Accumulibacter sp.: one gene and its partner. The protein of the gene in region 1 interacts with the protein of each later gene in a pairwise test. Links are inferred from orthologs where the notes say so. Each region holds a gene or a part of one and is shown in the gene's direction. Other genes may lie near its edges.

Region 1 (7,645 bases):
GTCGATGACCTTCTGCGCCGTCTCGACCTCGTCGTGGAAGCGCGTGCTCGGCAGTGGGCGCGAGGAGTTCATCGTCTTGCCACGCACCTCGATGCCGATGATGCCGACGCGGATATCGCCGAACTGCCGCAGCAGGTAGGGCTGCAGGTAGTCATTGGCGCCTGTCGGCGCCAGTGGCGAGCCGATCGCGGGCTCGACATTGGCCGCGAGGACGGTGGTCCGACACGGTCCCTGACGCAGGTGGTCGAGAAAGCGCCGCAGTCCGGCATCACCTTCGTCAAACTCATGGTTGCCCAGTTCGAAGACGTCGAAACAGACGGTGTTCATCAGCACCGCGTCGGCCTCGCCGTTGTACAGCGTGTGGTAGAGCGTGCCGGTCATGGCGTCGCCGGCGTGAATCTTCAGCAGGTTCGGCAACTCCGAGCTGGCCTTGAAGAGCGCCGTCAGGCGTGGAAAGCCACCGGCGGCGACGCGTGTCGGCACGCCGTCGAGCCGCAGCTCGAAGTCCGGCTGCGGCTCCAGGTTCGAGTGGTGATCGTTGATGTGGGCGATATGGATCTCGATACCCGTCGCCGGGCCGGGTGCCGGCGGTGGCAAGCCCTGGCAGGCGGCGAGCAGGCAGCCGATGGCGGGCAGGGTGACAAACGGCGACGCGGGGCGTAATGTCTGGCGCATGATCAGGGTGGTCCGGAGGCAGGTATGGTGAGCCGGCAGGCTCTGTCGCGGGATGAGCCGACAGCATAGACCCTGCCGCCCGCGTCTGCCAGCGCTTTGCCGATCGTGCCGTCGGCGGTGGGTGAAAGCGCCGCCACGTCGCCAGCCCCGGTATTGGTGATTGCACGGTCGGCTGTTAGACTCCGGCGCGGCCAGTGGTCCGTGCCGTGTCCATTGGCGGGCGGGTTCACGCAGCGCCGGTCGGCGCGGGGCATTCTGGGAGGAACGAAGATGGGATTGTTCGATTTCGTCAAGGCAGCCGGCGAGAAGCTGTTTCGTGCCGGAGACACCGATTCGGCAGCGGCCGCCGCTGCGGCTGCACCCGACGATCAGGCGGCGAGGGACCGCCTTGAAGAACTGAACCGGACCGCGGGTGATGCGATCGAGGCCTACATCCGGACGCAGGATCTGCCGGTGACCGGTCTGACCGTGAGCTTCGATGGCGCCACTGGCGCGGCGACGGTTTTCGGTGTCGCCGGCGACCAAGCCAGCAAGGAGAAGATCCTGCTCTGCTGCGGCAACGTCGCCGGCGTGGCGCAGGTCAACGACATGCTGTCGGTCGATCAAAGCTCTGCCGAAGCAAGCTTCTACACCGTCGTCTCGGGTGACAACCTGTCGAAGATCGCCAAGGCGCATTATGGCGACGCCAACAAGTACCCGCTGATCTTCGAGGCCAACAGGCCGATGCTCGGCCATCCGGACAGGATCTATCCCGGCCAGGTGCTGCGCATTCCGCCCCTCTGAGCGGCTGCCGCGTCGTGCCGCAGCGCGCTCGCCGGCGCCTGCCCTGACTACTCGGGCTGGCGGGGCGCCGCCAGCCGCTCGAGCATGGCGCGTACCGCCCTGATCTGCAGGCCGTTGTGGGTCGGGTAGTCGCTGCCGGTGTAGCCCCACCAGTCCCAGCAGGCGAAGGGGTTGCTGATCCATCTCCGCGAACCCGACGCCAAGCCGTGGCGCGGTGCGGTCTGCGGGTAGAGGACGAGCAGGCGGTTGCTCTCGGCCCAGCGGTTGTAGCCGGCGCCGTCGACGAAGCGTCGCCCGATCTGCGCCGTACTCTGGCGGCAGCCATGAAAGGCGACATGGACGCGGCAGGGGGATTCCCGGCAGGCGGCCGGAACGTAGAGATAGGCTTCGTCGGCGAGACCGGAGTCGATCGCCGGACCGGCTGCGAAGGGGCGCTGGTCGAACGCCAGCATCTCGCCACGATCGTCGGCCGCCGGGGGCTGCAACGGGCCGAGCATGTGGCCGAGCATTTCCCCGGCTGGATCGAGGTCGCCGCAGCGGTTGATGAAGGGCGATGCCGTGCTGCCGCAGCCGGCGGCTTGCGGGTCAGCGACCGAAATCATCGCGTGTGCTGCCTCGGGCACGCGCACGAAACGGATCGCCGCTGGCGGCAGCCACTCGCCGTAAAAGGCGGCGAGTCGGTCGACGACCGCGCTTGTCACCTTGTCGTCCTGGCCGCCGGAAAGCAGCCACACCCGGTCATCGCGCAGATGATCCAGCGGGTCGATTCGTCCGCCGCGTGCGTGTGCCTCGGCGCGGGCGCGCAGCTCGCCGACCGGCGGCAGCGGCGCCCACCAGGAAGGTGACATGCAGCGCGTCAGCGCCCGCCAGATGGAATCGTCAGCGCAATCGTAGGGGCCGCCGGCGAGGACACCGGCGCCGCGCACCAGGCGCGAATGCGCCACCTGGAACTGGACCGCCATGTAGCCGCCGGAAGAAATCCCCGACACGGTCAGTTGCGACAGATCTGCCGCCAGTGCCGGCAGGGGTGGTGCGGCGAGGCCGCTGCGGACACTGGCGACGACGGCGAGGACGAGCAAGGCAGCGAAGCCGCGCCACGAGCCGGGGTGCGTTTTCATCGAGCTGATTTCCTGGAAGAGTGGCGCAAGCGGCAGCGGCCATGCTAGCAGATTCTGCCTGGGGCCGGGCTCGCCGCTGCCCCGGCAGTGGGGTCGATCGGCCAGCCTTGTTGCCGGGCTGGCGCACCTTTACACTGTGCCCTCGCTCACTCTCGGCCGCGCCGGGCGCGGATCGCCATGCCGAATTCTGCCGTTGCCGTGGACTCGAAACTGCCACGAGTCGGGACCACGATCTTCACCGTCATGTCGCGGCTTGCCGCCGATTGCGGCGCGATCAACCTGTCGCAGGGTTTCCCGGATTTCCAGGCCGACGAAGCGCTCTTCGATGCAACCAGCCGCGCGATGCGCGCCGGCCGAAACCAGTATCCGCCGATGGCCGGCATCGTCGAACTGCGTACGGCAATCGCCGGCAAGGTGCGCACGCTCTACGGCACCGATTACGATGTCGAGGACGAGATCACCGTCACCGCTGGCGCGACCCAGGCGATCTTCACGGCCATTGCCGCCTTCGTGCGCGCCGGCGACGAGGTCGTCGTCCTCGATCCGGTCTATGACAGTTACGTGCCGGCGATCGAGACGGTCGGCGGCCTGGCGGTTTTCGCCAGCCTGCGCTTTCCTGACTACCGGCCGGACTGGGATCAGGTCCGCTCGCTGCTCGGGCCACGGACGCGGATGATCATCATCAACTCGCCGCACAACCCGACCGGCAGCCTGCTGCGTGGCGAAGACCTCGATCGGCTCGCCGAACTGACGCGCGGCAGCGACATCGTCGTCCTCGCCGATGAGGTGTATGAGCACATCGTCTTCGATGGGCGCCAGCACGCGAGCGTCGCCATGCACGGCGAACTCGCCGCGCGCAGCATCGTCGTCTCGTCATTCGGCAAGACCTACCACATCACCGGCTGGAAGGTCGGCTACGTCCTCGCCGCGCGGGAACTGATGGCCGAGTTTCGCAAGGTGCATCAGTTCAACGTGTTCACGGTCAATGCGCCGTGCCAGTTCGGCATCGCCGAGTACATGCAGGATGCGTCGCGCCACCTCGGGCTGGCGCGCTTCTATCAGGCGAAACGCGACTTCTTCCGCGAGCAACTGGCGGCCTCACGCTTCGAGCTGCTGCCCTGTCACGGAACCTACTTCCAGCTCGCCCGCTACGCGGCGATTTCCGACCTTCCGGACGGTGAGTTCGCCTGCTGGCTGACGCGCGAGGCCGGGGTCGCGGCGATCCCGGTTTCGGTCTTCCGCCACGACGGTGCCGATGACCGCGTCGTCCGCTTCTGCTTCGCCAAGCAGGAGGCGACGCTCGCCGCCGCCGGCGAGCGGCTGCGCCGCCTGTAGCGATTGCGATTGCAGGCGGCAGCCAGCGCCTGGATTCGGTGACGGTATACTAAATGCATCGATGCGGCACGTTGGTTGCTGCCGTTGAGCGGCGACGGTAACTTCCCGTAAATTCTCCGGGGACAATCTTTCCGGGACAGTATAGTATGCGCGCCGAACCGGCCACTCGGCGCATTGCGACGAGCGATCGATCGAGTCGGCAGGAGGCGTCGCGGCGAAAGACTGTTTGTCCATCTCGGATCGCTCTGTCTGCCGCTTGGTGATTCGAGGTCACAGCGCGGCCGCGCTGCGGTTCGTCTTCTTGCTGTCCCCAAACCGTACCAAGCCCGAAGAAAGGAGATGCGATGAGCATGCTGCAGGAGTTCAAGGAATTCGCCATGAAGGGCAACGTCATGGATCTCGCCGTCGGCGTGATCATTGGCGGTGCTTTTGGCAAGATTGTCGATTCGGTGGTTGGCGACCTGATCATGCCTTTCATCGCCTGGATCATGGGGGGCAGGCTCGATTTTTCGGGCATGTTCCTGGTTCTTGGCAAGGTGCCGGAAGGCACGGCGATGACGCTCGACGCGCTGCGCAGGGCACAGGTCCCGGTTTTCGCCTACGGCAACTTCGTCACCATCCTGGTCAACTTCATCATCCTCGCATTCATCATCTTCATCATGATCAAGCAGATGAACCGCCTCAAGCGGACGGAGCCCGAACCCGCAGCGGCGCCGGCACCGGCGGCCGCCCCCGAGACGCCCGAGGATGTGCTGCTCCTGCGCGAGATCCGCGACAGCCTCAAGAAGTAGGCACGCGTTCCCGCCGGGCTCGTTCGCCGCTGCCGCGAGCGAGTCGGTTGCGCTGGGGCTCAGTTCTCACTTGCCGAGGCCTTTGCTGGCGTCACCGGCGAGCACCAGGGTCATCCGCTCGGGATCGATGTACTTGCGGAATGCGGCGCTGGCCTGTTCGGCGCTCACCGCCATGATCCGGGTTTCGAAGGCCTGCGAATCGCGCCAGTCGCGGCCGAGATCGAGCAGCGATGTCCAGCGCGAGGCGATCGTCGAGTCCTGCGAGCGCGCGACCGCGCTGGCCTCGACGATGCCCTTGCGGGCGGCAGCCACTTCAGCCGCGGTGAAGCCCTTGTCGCGCGCCCGGCGAATCTCCTCGCCCAGTGCCTGCTCGGCGCGCGCCGCGTTCTGCGGTGCGACCATGGCGGCCACCGTCCAGGTGGTCAGGCGCTGGCGCTGGCCGATTGACAGGCTCGAGGCGACGCTGTAGCTGAGCCCGTCCTGCTGCCGCAGGCGGTCCATCAGACGGCTGGTCAGGCCGCCGCTGTTGCCGAAGATGTAGTTGGCGACGAACAGTGCCGCGGCGTCGGCATCGTCACGGTGCAGGTCGATGTCGAGCCGCGCCCGCAGGACGGCATTCTCCCTGTCCGGCGTGTCGATGACGATCCGTGCCGGCGGCACCGGGCGGAACTCCCGCTCGAGGCGCTCGTAGGGCGATCGCGAGCGGGCGTCGGCGAACAGCCGCCGCAGTTGCTCCTCGATCGCCTGCGCATCGAAATCGCCAACGATCGCGATCTCGCCGCGCGCCGTGCCGACGAGTTGGTGCTGGTAGTCGACGACATCGGCGAGTTTCAGCCGGCGCAGTTGCTCGATCCGCTCCGGCAGTGGCGTGTGGTGGCGCGGGTCGCCTGCCGGGTAGGTATTGAAATGCGCCGCGAGGGCGTCGCTGGCGAGGTCCTCGGGGCTATCGAGCTGCGCCTGCAGGGCGGTCAGGTATTCCCGCCGCAGTTCCTCAAACTCGGTCGGCGGGAAGCTCGGCTCGCCAAGCAGTTGCGCTGCCAGGGCAAGCGCCTCGGGCAGCCTGTCGCGTGTCGTCTCGAACTGTGTCAGGCCGCCACGAACCTTCAGCCTGGTCATTTCATCGGCGATCTGCTGCCGGCTCAACTGCCGGCTGCCGCGCGGCAGCATGGCGATCGCCAGCGCACCGGCCATCTTGCGGTCGCGCAGCGACTGCTCGTCACCCCAGCGGAAGCTCATCGAGACGTTGACGGTCTGGCCCCGGTTCTTCTTGGGCAGCAGGGCGATCTGCAGATCGCCAAAGCGGCTCAGCCGCGTCCGCCGGCCAAGGTTTTCATAAGTGGGGTCGAAAGCCTCGCCGGCGTCGCCGCGAGTCGCGGGCCGATAGCTTGCCAGCAACTCGGCGGCCGTCGGCGCCTTGGGCAGCACGGCGCGCTGTGGCGAATCGTCCGGGATGAAAACGCCGACGACGCGGTTGTCGCGCACGAGGTAGCGGGCGGCGGCCGCATCCACCCGTTCCGTCGTCATTCGGTTGAGCTGATCGCGGGCGTGGAAGAACAGCCGCCAGTCGCCCAGGGCAATGTACTCGGACAGCATCACGGCGAACGACTCGGGATCGGTCAGCGCGCGCTCGTAAGAGGTGCGTGCTTCCGCCAGAGCGCGTTCGAGTTCGCCGGCGGTCGTCGGCTGCCGTGCCAGACCGCCTTCGATGGCCTCGATCATCACTTCGCGAACGCGGTCGATCGACTGATCCTTGGCCAGGACGGCGCCGAAGAGGACGAAGCCCGGTTCACGGGTCTCGACCGGCGAGGCGAACACCTGCGTCGCCATGCCGGTCTGCACCAGGGCGCGGTAGAGACGACCGTTTGGTGTGTCGCCGAGGACGTCGCTGGCGAGGGCGATCGCCTCGGAATCGGGGTGCAGGCTGGCGGGCGTGCGGTAGGCGACGGTCAGCAGTTGCACCTCGCCCTTGCGCCGGATGACGAACTGGCGCTCACCGTCGGCAGTCGGTTCGACGGTCCATTGCTCCGGCAGCAGCCGTTTCGGTCGCGGCAGCTTGCCGAAGCTGGCGGCGATCCAGTCGAGCGCCTGCTGCTCGTCGAACTTGCCGGCGACCGTCAGCACGGCGTTGTCCGGCTGGTAGAAGCGGCGATAGAAAGCCTGCAGGTTCTCGATGCGGACGTTCTCGATGTCGCTGCACGCGCCGATCGTGCTGTTGCCGTAGTTGTGCCAGTCGAAGAGCAGCGACTGCATGCGCTTGAACAGGACGCTCGCCGGCTCGTTCTCGCCCATCTCGAACTCGTTGCGGACGACGCTCATCTCGCTCTCGAGGTCCTTGCGCGTGATGAACGAATTGACCATCGCGTCGGCGCTCCAGTCGAGGGCCCAGCGGAGGTTGCCGTCGTTCGCCGGGAAGGTGAGGTAGTAGTTGGTGCGGTCGAGCGAGGTCGAGCCATTGATGTCGAAGCCACGTGCCTGGAACTGTCGCGCCGGGTCCGGGAAGCGTTTCGAGCCCTTGAAGATCAGGTGCTCGAGCAGGTGCGCCATACCGGTCTCGCCGTAGTTCTCGTGCCGTGACCCGACGAGGTAGGTGACATTGACGGTGGCGGTCGGTTTGCCGGCGTCAGGGAAGAGGACCGCGCGCAAGCCGTTGGCCAGTCGGTACTCGTTGATTCCCTCGACCGTGGCGACATGCGTGACACCGGTAGGGAGACGGATGGCTTTCGCCGGCTCGGCGAAGGCTGTGAGCGGCAGTAGCGCCAGCGTCAGCCACGCCAGAAAGCCGCTCACCATCGTGCTCGAGTTGTTCATTGCGCGCTCCATCCGGCTCATGGCTGCCGAGCTGGCGGCCCGCAATGGCGCCCTCTCGTCGGCAAAGAGCCTGGCAGATTGTCGGGGTTGGCAGATTCCCGCCTGCCAGAACGTGGAAAGGCCCGCACAGAGGGA
Region 2 (5,383 bases), 330 kb from region 1 along the record:
CGTGGCGAGCCACGCGTGAGCAAGCTCCATCAACTCGACGGCCGCCGCATCGCCGTCGGCGAGGATGGCAGCGGCATCCGCGGGCTCGCACTGCAACTGCTCACCGCCAACGAAATCAAGAGCGACAGCCCCAACCTGCTGCCGCTGGCCGGGCTGGGCGCAGCCGAGGCCCTGCAGCGCGGGGAGATCGATGCCGCCTTCATCGTCGCCGCCCAGGAGGCGCCCGTCGTACAAGTGATGCTGCGTTCGCCGGGTCTGCGCGTCGTCAGCTTCAGCCAGGCCGATGCCTACCTGCGGCTGTTTCCCTTCCTGTCGAAGGTCATCCTGCCGCACGGTGTCGTCAGCCTCGTCCGCGACCTGCCGCCGCGCGACACGCTCCTGCTGGCGACCACCGCCAACGTCATCGTCCGCGAGGACCTGCACCCGGCGCTGGCCAGCCTGCTGCTGCAGGCGATGACCGAGGTCAACGGCAAGAGCGGCTTCTTCCAGCGGGCCGGCGAATTTCCCGCCTACCGCGATCGCAGCTTCGCACTGTCGCCCGAAGCCGAACGCTTCTACAAGTCTGGACCACCGTTCCTGCAGCGCTACCTGCCCTTCTGGGTGGCGGTGCTGGTCGAGCGCCTGTTCGTCATGATCCTGCCGTTGGCCATGCTGCTGCTGCCACTGCTCAAGTTCGCGCCGTCGATCTACAGCTGGCGCGTCCGTTCGAAGATCGTCCGCTGTTACGGCGACCTCAAGTTGCTCGAGAACGAGCTGCGCCGGAATGACGACCCGGCGCGACACGTCGAGTACGCGCACCAGTTGCAAACGATCGAGGAGACGGCGAGCAGACTCAAGATTCCGCTCGCCTTCAGCGATCTGCTTTACACTTTGCGCGAGCACATCAACCTGGTGCGCAACGAGCTTGGCAAGCTCGCCGCCAGGAACCACAAGAACGAGAACGGAGACGACAAGCGATGAAATCCTTTCTGATTGCCAATCCAAAGGGGGGTTCGGGCAAATCGACGCTGGCGATCAATCTTGCCGGCCATCTCGCACGCAGGGGTCATCGCGTGATGCTCGGCGACGTCGATCGCCAGCAGTCGTCGCGCGAGTGGCTGCAACTGCGACCATCGCTGCTGCCCAGCATTCGCAGTTGGGAGATCGAGCCCGGCAAGACGGCCAAGCCGCCGAAAGGAACGACGCACGTCATTCTCGACACGCCCGCCGGTCTCCACGGCAAGGCACTCGACACGGTCATCAAGCAGGTCAACAGGGTTCTGGTGCCGGTACAGCCTTCGCTCTTCGACATCCTCGCCACCCGCCACTTTCTCGACGTGCTGCTGGCGGAAAAGGCGGTGCGCAACGAACAGGCCTTCGTTGCCGTGGTCGGCATGCGCGTCGATCCACGCACCCGTGCCGCCGCCGAGCTCGAACGCTTTCTCGCCCGCTACGATCTGCCGGTGCTGACCCATCTGCGCACGACGCAGCTCTACGTCCAGACGACGATGCACGGCATGACCATGTTCGACCTGTCGGCATCACGCGCGGCAAAGGACCTCGAGCAGTGGCAGCCGATCATCGACTGGGTCGATAATAGCTGAGGCCCGGCCCCGGATCGCTCCGGGGCCGCGGCCGGCCGCGCGCCGGGAGACGATGGCCACCCCGCAGTTGGTCGCAGCCCCCAGCGCAGGGCGTCTTCTGCCGAGCGCCCGGGGTAGAATGCGCCCATGTCCGAGACGCCGTACATCCACCTTCGCCTGCACAGCGAATACTCGATCACCGACGGCATCGTCCGCCTGGACGCAGCCGTCGCCCGCGCCGCCGCCTGCGGCATGCCGGCCCTGGCACTGACCGACCTGGCCAACGTCTTTGCCCTCGTCAAGTTCCACTCGGCCGCACGCAGCAAGGGGATCAAGCCGCTGTTCGGCTGCGACCTGTTCATTGCCAACGAAACCGATGCCGATCGGCCGCATCGCCTGCTCGTGCTCTGCCGCTCGCCGCGTGGCTACCAGCAACTCTGCGAGTTGCTGTCGCGCGCCTACCTGACACCGCGCGTCCGCGGCCGGGCCGAGGTCAGCCGCCGGATGCTGCGCGAGGTCGGCGTCGACGGACTGATCGCGCTCTCCGGCGCCGCCAGCGGCGATGTCGGCGAAGCCCTCCTGCAAGGCAACCTCGACCAGGCGGCGCAGCGCGCCCGGCAGTGGCACGAGCTGTTCGGCGACGCCTTCTACCTCGAAGTGCAGCGCCCCGGGATGCCGCAGGCGGAGTCGCTGGTTGCGGCAACCGCCGACCTCGCGGCGGAACTCGGGCTGCCGCTGGTCGCCACCCACCCGATCCAGTTTCTCGAACGCGAGGACTTCAACGCGCACGAGGCGCGCGTCTGCATCGCCGAAGGCTACATGCTCGGTGACGCACGCCGCCCGCGCCCGTACAGCGAGGAACAGTATTTCAAGAGCAGCGAGGAGATGGTCGAACTGTTTGCCGACCACCCCGCGGCGCTCGCCAACTCGGTCGAGATCGCCAAGCGCTGCAACCTGCAGCTCACCCTCGGCAAGAGCTACCTGCCGGATTTCCCGACGCCTCCGGGCACGACACTCGCCGACTACCTGCGCCGGGAGGCCGAGGCCGGGCTCGAGCGGCGCTTGCAGCAACTGTTCCCCAACAGCGCGGCGCGCCAGGCGGAACGCCCGCAGTACGACGCCCGCCTGCAGCTCGAGACCGACACCATCGTCCAGATGGGATTCCCGGGCTACTTCCTGATCGTTGCCGACTTCATCAACTGGGCAAAGCGCAACGGTTGTCCGGTCGGTCCGGGACGCGGCTCGGGCGCCGGCTCGGTGGTTGCCTACGCACTCGGCATCACCGACCTCGATCCGCTGCGCTACGCGCTGCTCTTCGAGCGCTTCCTCAACCCCGAGCGGGTGTCGATGCCCGACTTCGACATCGATTTCTGCCAGGACAACCGCTGGCGCGTCATCGAGTACGTCCGCCAGAAGTACGGCAGCGCGGCGGTGGCGCAGATAGTGACCTTCGGCACCATGTCGTCGAAGGCGGTGATTCGCGACGTCGGCCGCGTACTCGACCTGCCGTACAACTTCTGTGATCAGTTGTCGAAGCTGATCCCGGTCGAAACCAACAGGCCGCTCTCGCTGGCCAAGGCGATCGCCGCCGAGCCGCAATTGCAGGCCCGGCTCGACAGCGAGGAAGAAGTCCGGCAGCTCTTCGACCTCGCCGGCCGCCTCGAGGACCTGACGCGCAATGTCGGCATGCACGCCGGTGGCGTCCTCATCGCCCCCGGCAAGCTGAGCGACTTCTGTCCGGTGTACTCGGCCGATGGCGGCGGTTCGGTGGTGTCGCAGTTCGACAAGGACGATGTCGAGAAGATCGGGCTGGTCAAGTTCGACTTCCTCGGGCTGCGCAACCTGACGATCATCGAGCTGGCGTTGCAGTACGTCGAAAGACTGAGTGGCGAACGCCCCGACCTCGCGACGCTGGCCTTCGACGACCCGAAGGCCTACCAGGTTCTCAAGGACGGCAACACGACGGCGATCTTCCAGGTCGAATCCGATGGCATGAAGAAGCTCGTCCGCAAGCTGGCGCCGGATCGCTTCGAGGACATCATCGCCGTCCTCGCGCTCTATCGCCCCGGCCCGCTCGGCTCCGGCATGGTCGACGACTTCATCCTGCGCAAGAAGGGGCAGCAGAGGATCGATTACTACATCGACGACCTCAAGGCCTGTCTCGAACCGACCTACGGCGTCATCGTCTATCAGGAACAGGTGATGCAGATCGCGCAGATCATCGGCGGCTACACGCTCGGCGCCGCCGACCTGCTGCGCCGGGCGATGGGCAAGAAGAAGGCCGAGGAGATGGCGCTGCACCGTGACCTGATGCGCGAAGGCGCGCGCAGGAAGGGCTACGACGAGAAGCTCGCGATGCAGCTCTTCGACCTGATGGAGAAGTTCGCCGAGTACGGCTTCAACAAGTCGCACACCGCCGCCTATGCCGTCGTCACCTACCACACCGCCTGGCTCAAGGCGCACCACTGCGCCGCCTTCATGGCGGCGACGCTGTCGTCCGAAATGGACCTCACCGATACCGTCAAGACCTTCCACGATGACGCGATCGCCAACGGACTGACGATCCTCGGCCCGGACGTCAACGCATCCGAACACCGCTTCACCCCGGTCGATCGCCAGACCGTCCGCTACGGCCTCGGCGCCGTCAAGGGCACCGGCGAACAGGCGGTGACGGCGATCATCCGCGCCCGCACCGCCAACGGCCCATTCAAGGATCTCTTCGACTTCTGCCAACGCGTCGACAAGCGACTGGTCAACCGCCGGACGATCGAAGCGCTGGTCCGCGCCGGCGCCTTCGACGCCCTCGACAGCCATCGCGCGCGCCTGCTCGCCTCGGTCGGCATCGCCATCGACGCCGCCGAGCAGGCCGAACGCAACGCCATGCAGGTCAGCCTCTTCGACCTCCTCGACAACGCCGGCGACGCGGCCGGCGAGCAAGGGCCGCCGTACGTCGAGGCGCCACGCTGGGACGAACGCCAGCAGCTCAACGAGGAGAAGCTGGCGCTCGGCTTCTACTTTTCCGGCCACCCCTTCCGCGCCGTGCAGGGCGAGATCGCGCACTTCGTCCGCCGGCCGCTGACGGCGCTCGAGGCGCGCAAGGAAAGCCAGCTCCTCGCCGGACTGGTCGTCGCCGTGCGCAGCAAGATCACGGCGCGCGGCAAGATGGCGTTCATCCAGCTCGACGACGGCAGCGCCTCGCTCGAGGTGTCGGTGTTCAGCGAGTTGCTGGACAGCGGACGCGCCAAGATCCGGGAGGACGAGGTGCTCGTCGTCGAGGGGCGGATCCAGCGCGACGACTTCGCCGGCGAGGGGCGCGTGAAGGTCGTCGCCGAGCGCCTGCTGACGCTTGCCGAAGCGCGTGGCCGCTTCGCTCGCCAACTGCACCTGTCGCTCAATGGCCACGCCGGCGGCAGCAACGCGCGCCAGGCCGTGCAGCGTCTGCGCAGCCTGCTGGCGCCCTATACCCCCGGCGAGTGCCCGATCCGCCTGAGCTACCACAATGCCGAGGCACGCTGCGAGTTGGTCCTCGGCGACAGCAGCCGGGTGCGGCTCGAAGACGGCCTGTTGCAAGCATTGCGCGACTGGCTGAGCAGCGACAACGTGCGCGTGGACTACGCCTGAGACGACCGGCCGCGGCCGGCCGGGAGAACGCCGGTGAGCAGCAGCCGCAGGCCGCCGCACGGGAACGTCACCCTCGCCACACTGACCGTACTACTCCTCGCGTGCGGGCCGAAAGTCAGCCTGGACCAGTTCAATCGCCTGCGCATCGGCCAGTCCTACGAGGAGGTCCGGGAGATCGTCGGTGATCCGGCCAGCTGTGA

The links. Proteins that work in one complex are often made in the same cells at the same time.
Region 2: the proteins of V5B60_RS00880 (region 1) and dnaE interact in binary tests that used the Escherichia coli proteins (3 or more experiments, as listed by UniProt). The link is inferred for Accumulibacter sp. from one-to-one orthologs.

The regions. Positions count from the first base shown.
Region 1 is NZ_JAZKUG010000001.1:190,289-197,933, reverse strand. What follows is about bases 1,860-4,832. They hold V5B60_RS00880 (pyridoxal phosphate-dependent aminotransferase), read left to right. Parts: upstream 1,860-2,753; coding sequence 2,754-3,911; downstream 3,912-4,832. Other genes in these bases: V5B60_RS00870 (M16 family metallopeptidase), read right to left, coding at 4,769-4,832; mscL (large conductance mechanosensitive channel protein MscL), read left to right, coding at 4,256-4,702; V5B60_RS00885 (extracellular catalytic domain type 2 short-chain-length polyhydroxyalkanoate depolymerase), read right to left, coding at 1,860-2,576. Outside these bases: V5B60_RS00895 (bifunctional metallophosphatase/5'-nucleotidase), read right to left, coding at 1-675; peptidoglycan-binding protein LysM, read left to right, coding at 946-1,458; more of V5B60_RS00885, read right to left, coding at 1,506-1,859; more of V5B60_RS00870, read right to left, coding at 4,833-7,510. UniProt on the Escherichia coli protein: Shows aminotransferase activity with methionine and histidine as substrates, and to a lesser extent also with phenylalanine.
Region 2 is NZ_JAZKUG010000001.1:524,975-530,357, forward strand. What follows is about bases 1,380-5,383. They hold dnaE (DNA polymerase III subunit alpha), read left to right. Parts: upstream 1,380-1,709; coding sequence 1,710-5,183; downstream 5,184-5,383. Other genes in these bases: V5B60_RS02405 (ParA family protein), read left to right, coding at 1,380-1,583; V5B60_RS02415 (hypothetical protein), read left to right, coding at 5,217-5,383. Also shown: V5B60_RS02400 (TAXI family TRAP transporter solute-binding subunit), read left to right, coding at 1-960; more of V5B60_RS02405, read left to right, coding at 957-1,379. UniProt on the Escherichia coli protein: DNA polymerase III is a complex, multichain enzyme responsible for most of the replicative synthesis in bacteria. This DNA polymerase also exhibits 3' to 5' exonuclease activity. The alpha chain is the DNA polymerase catalytic subunit.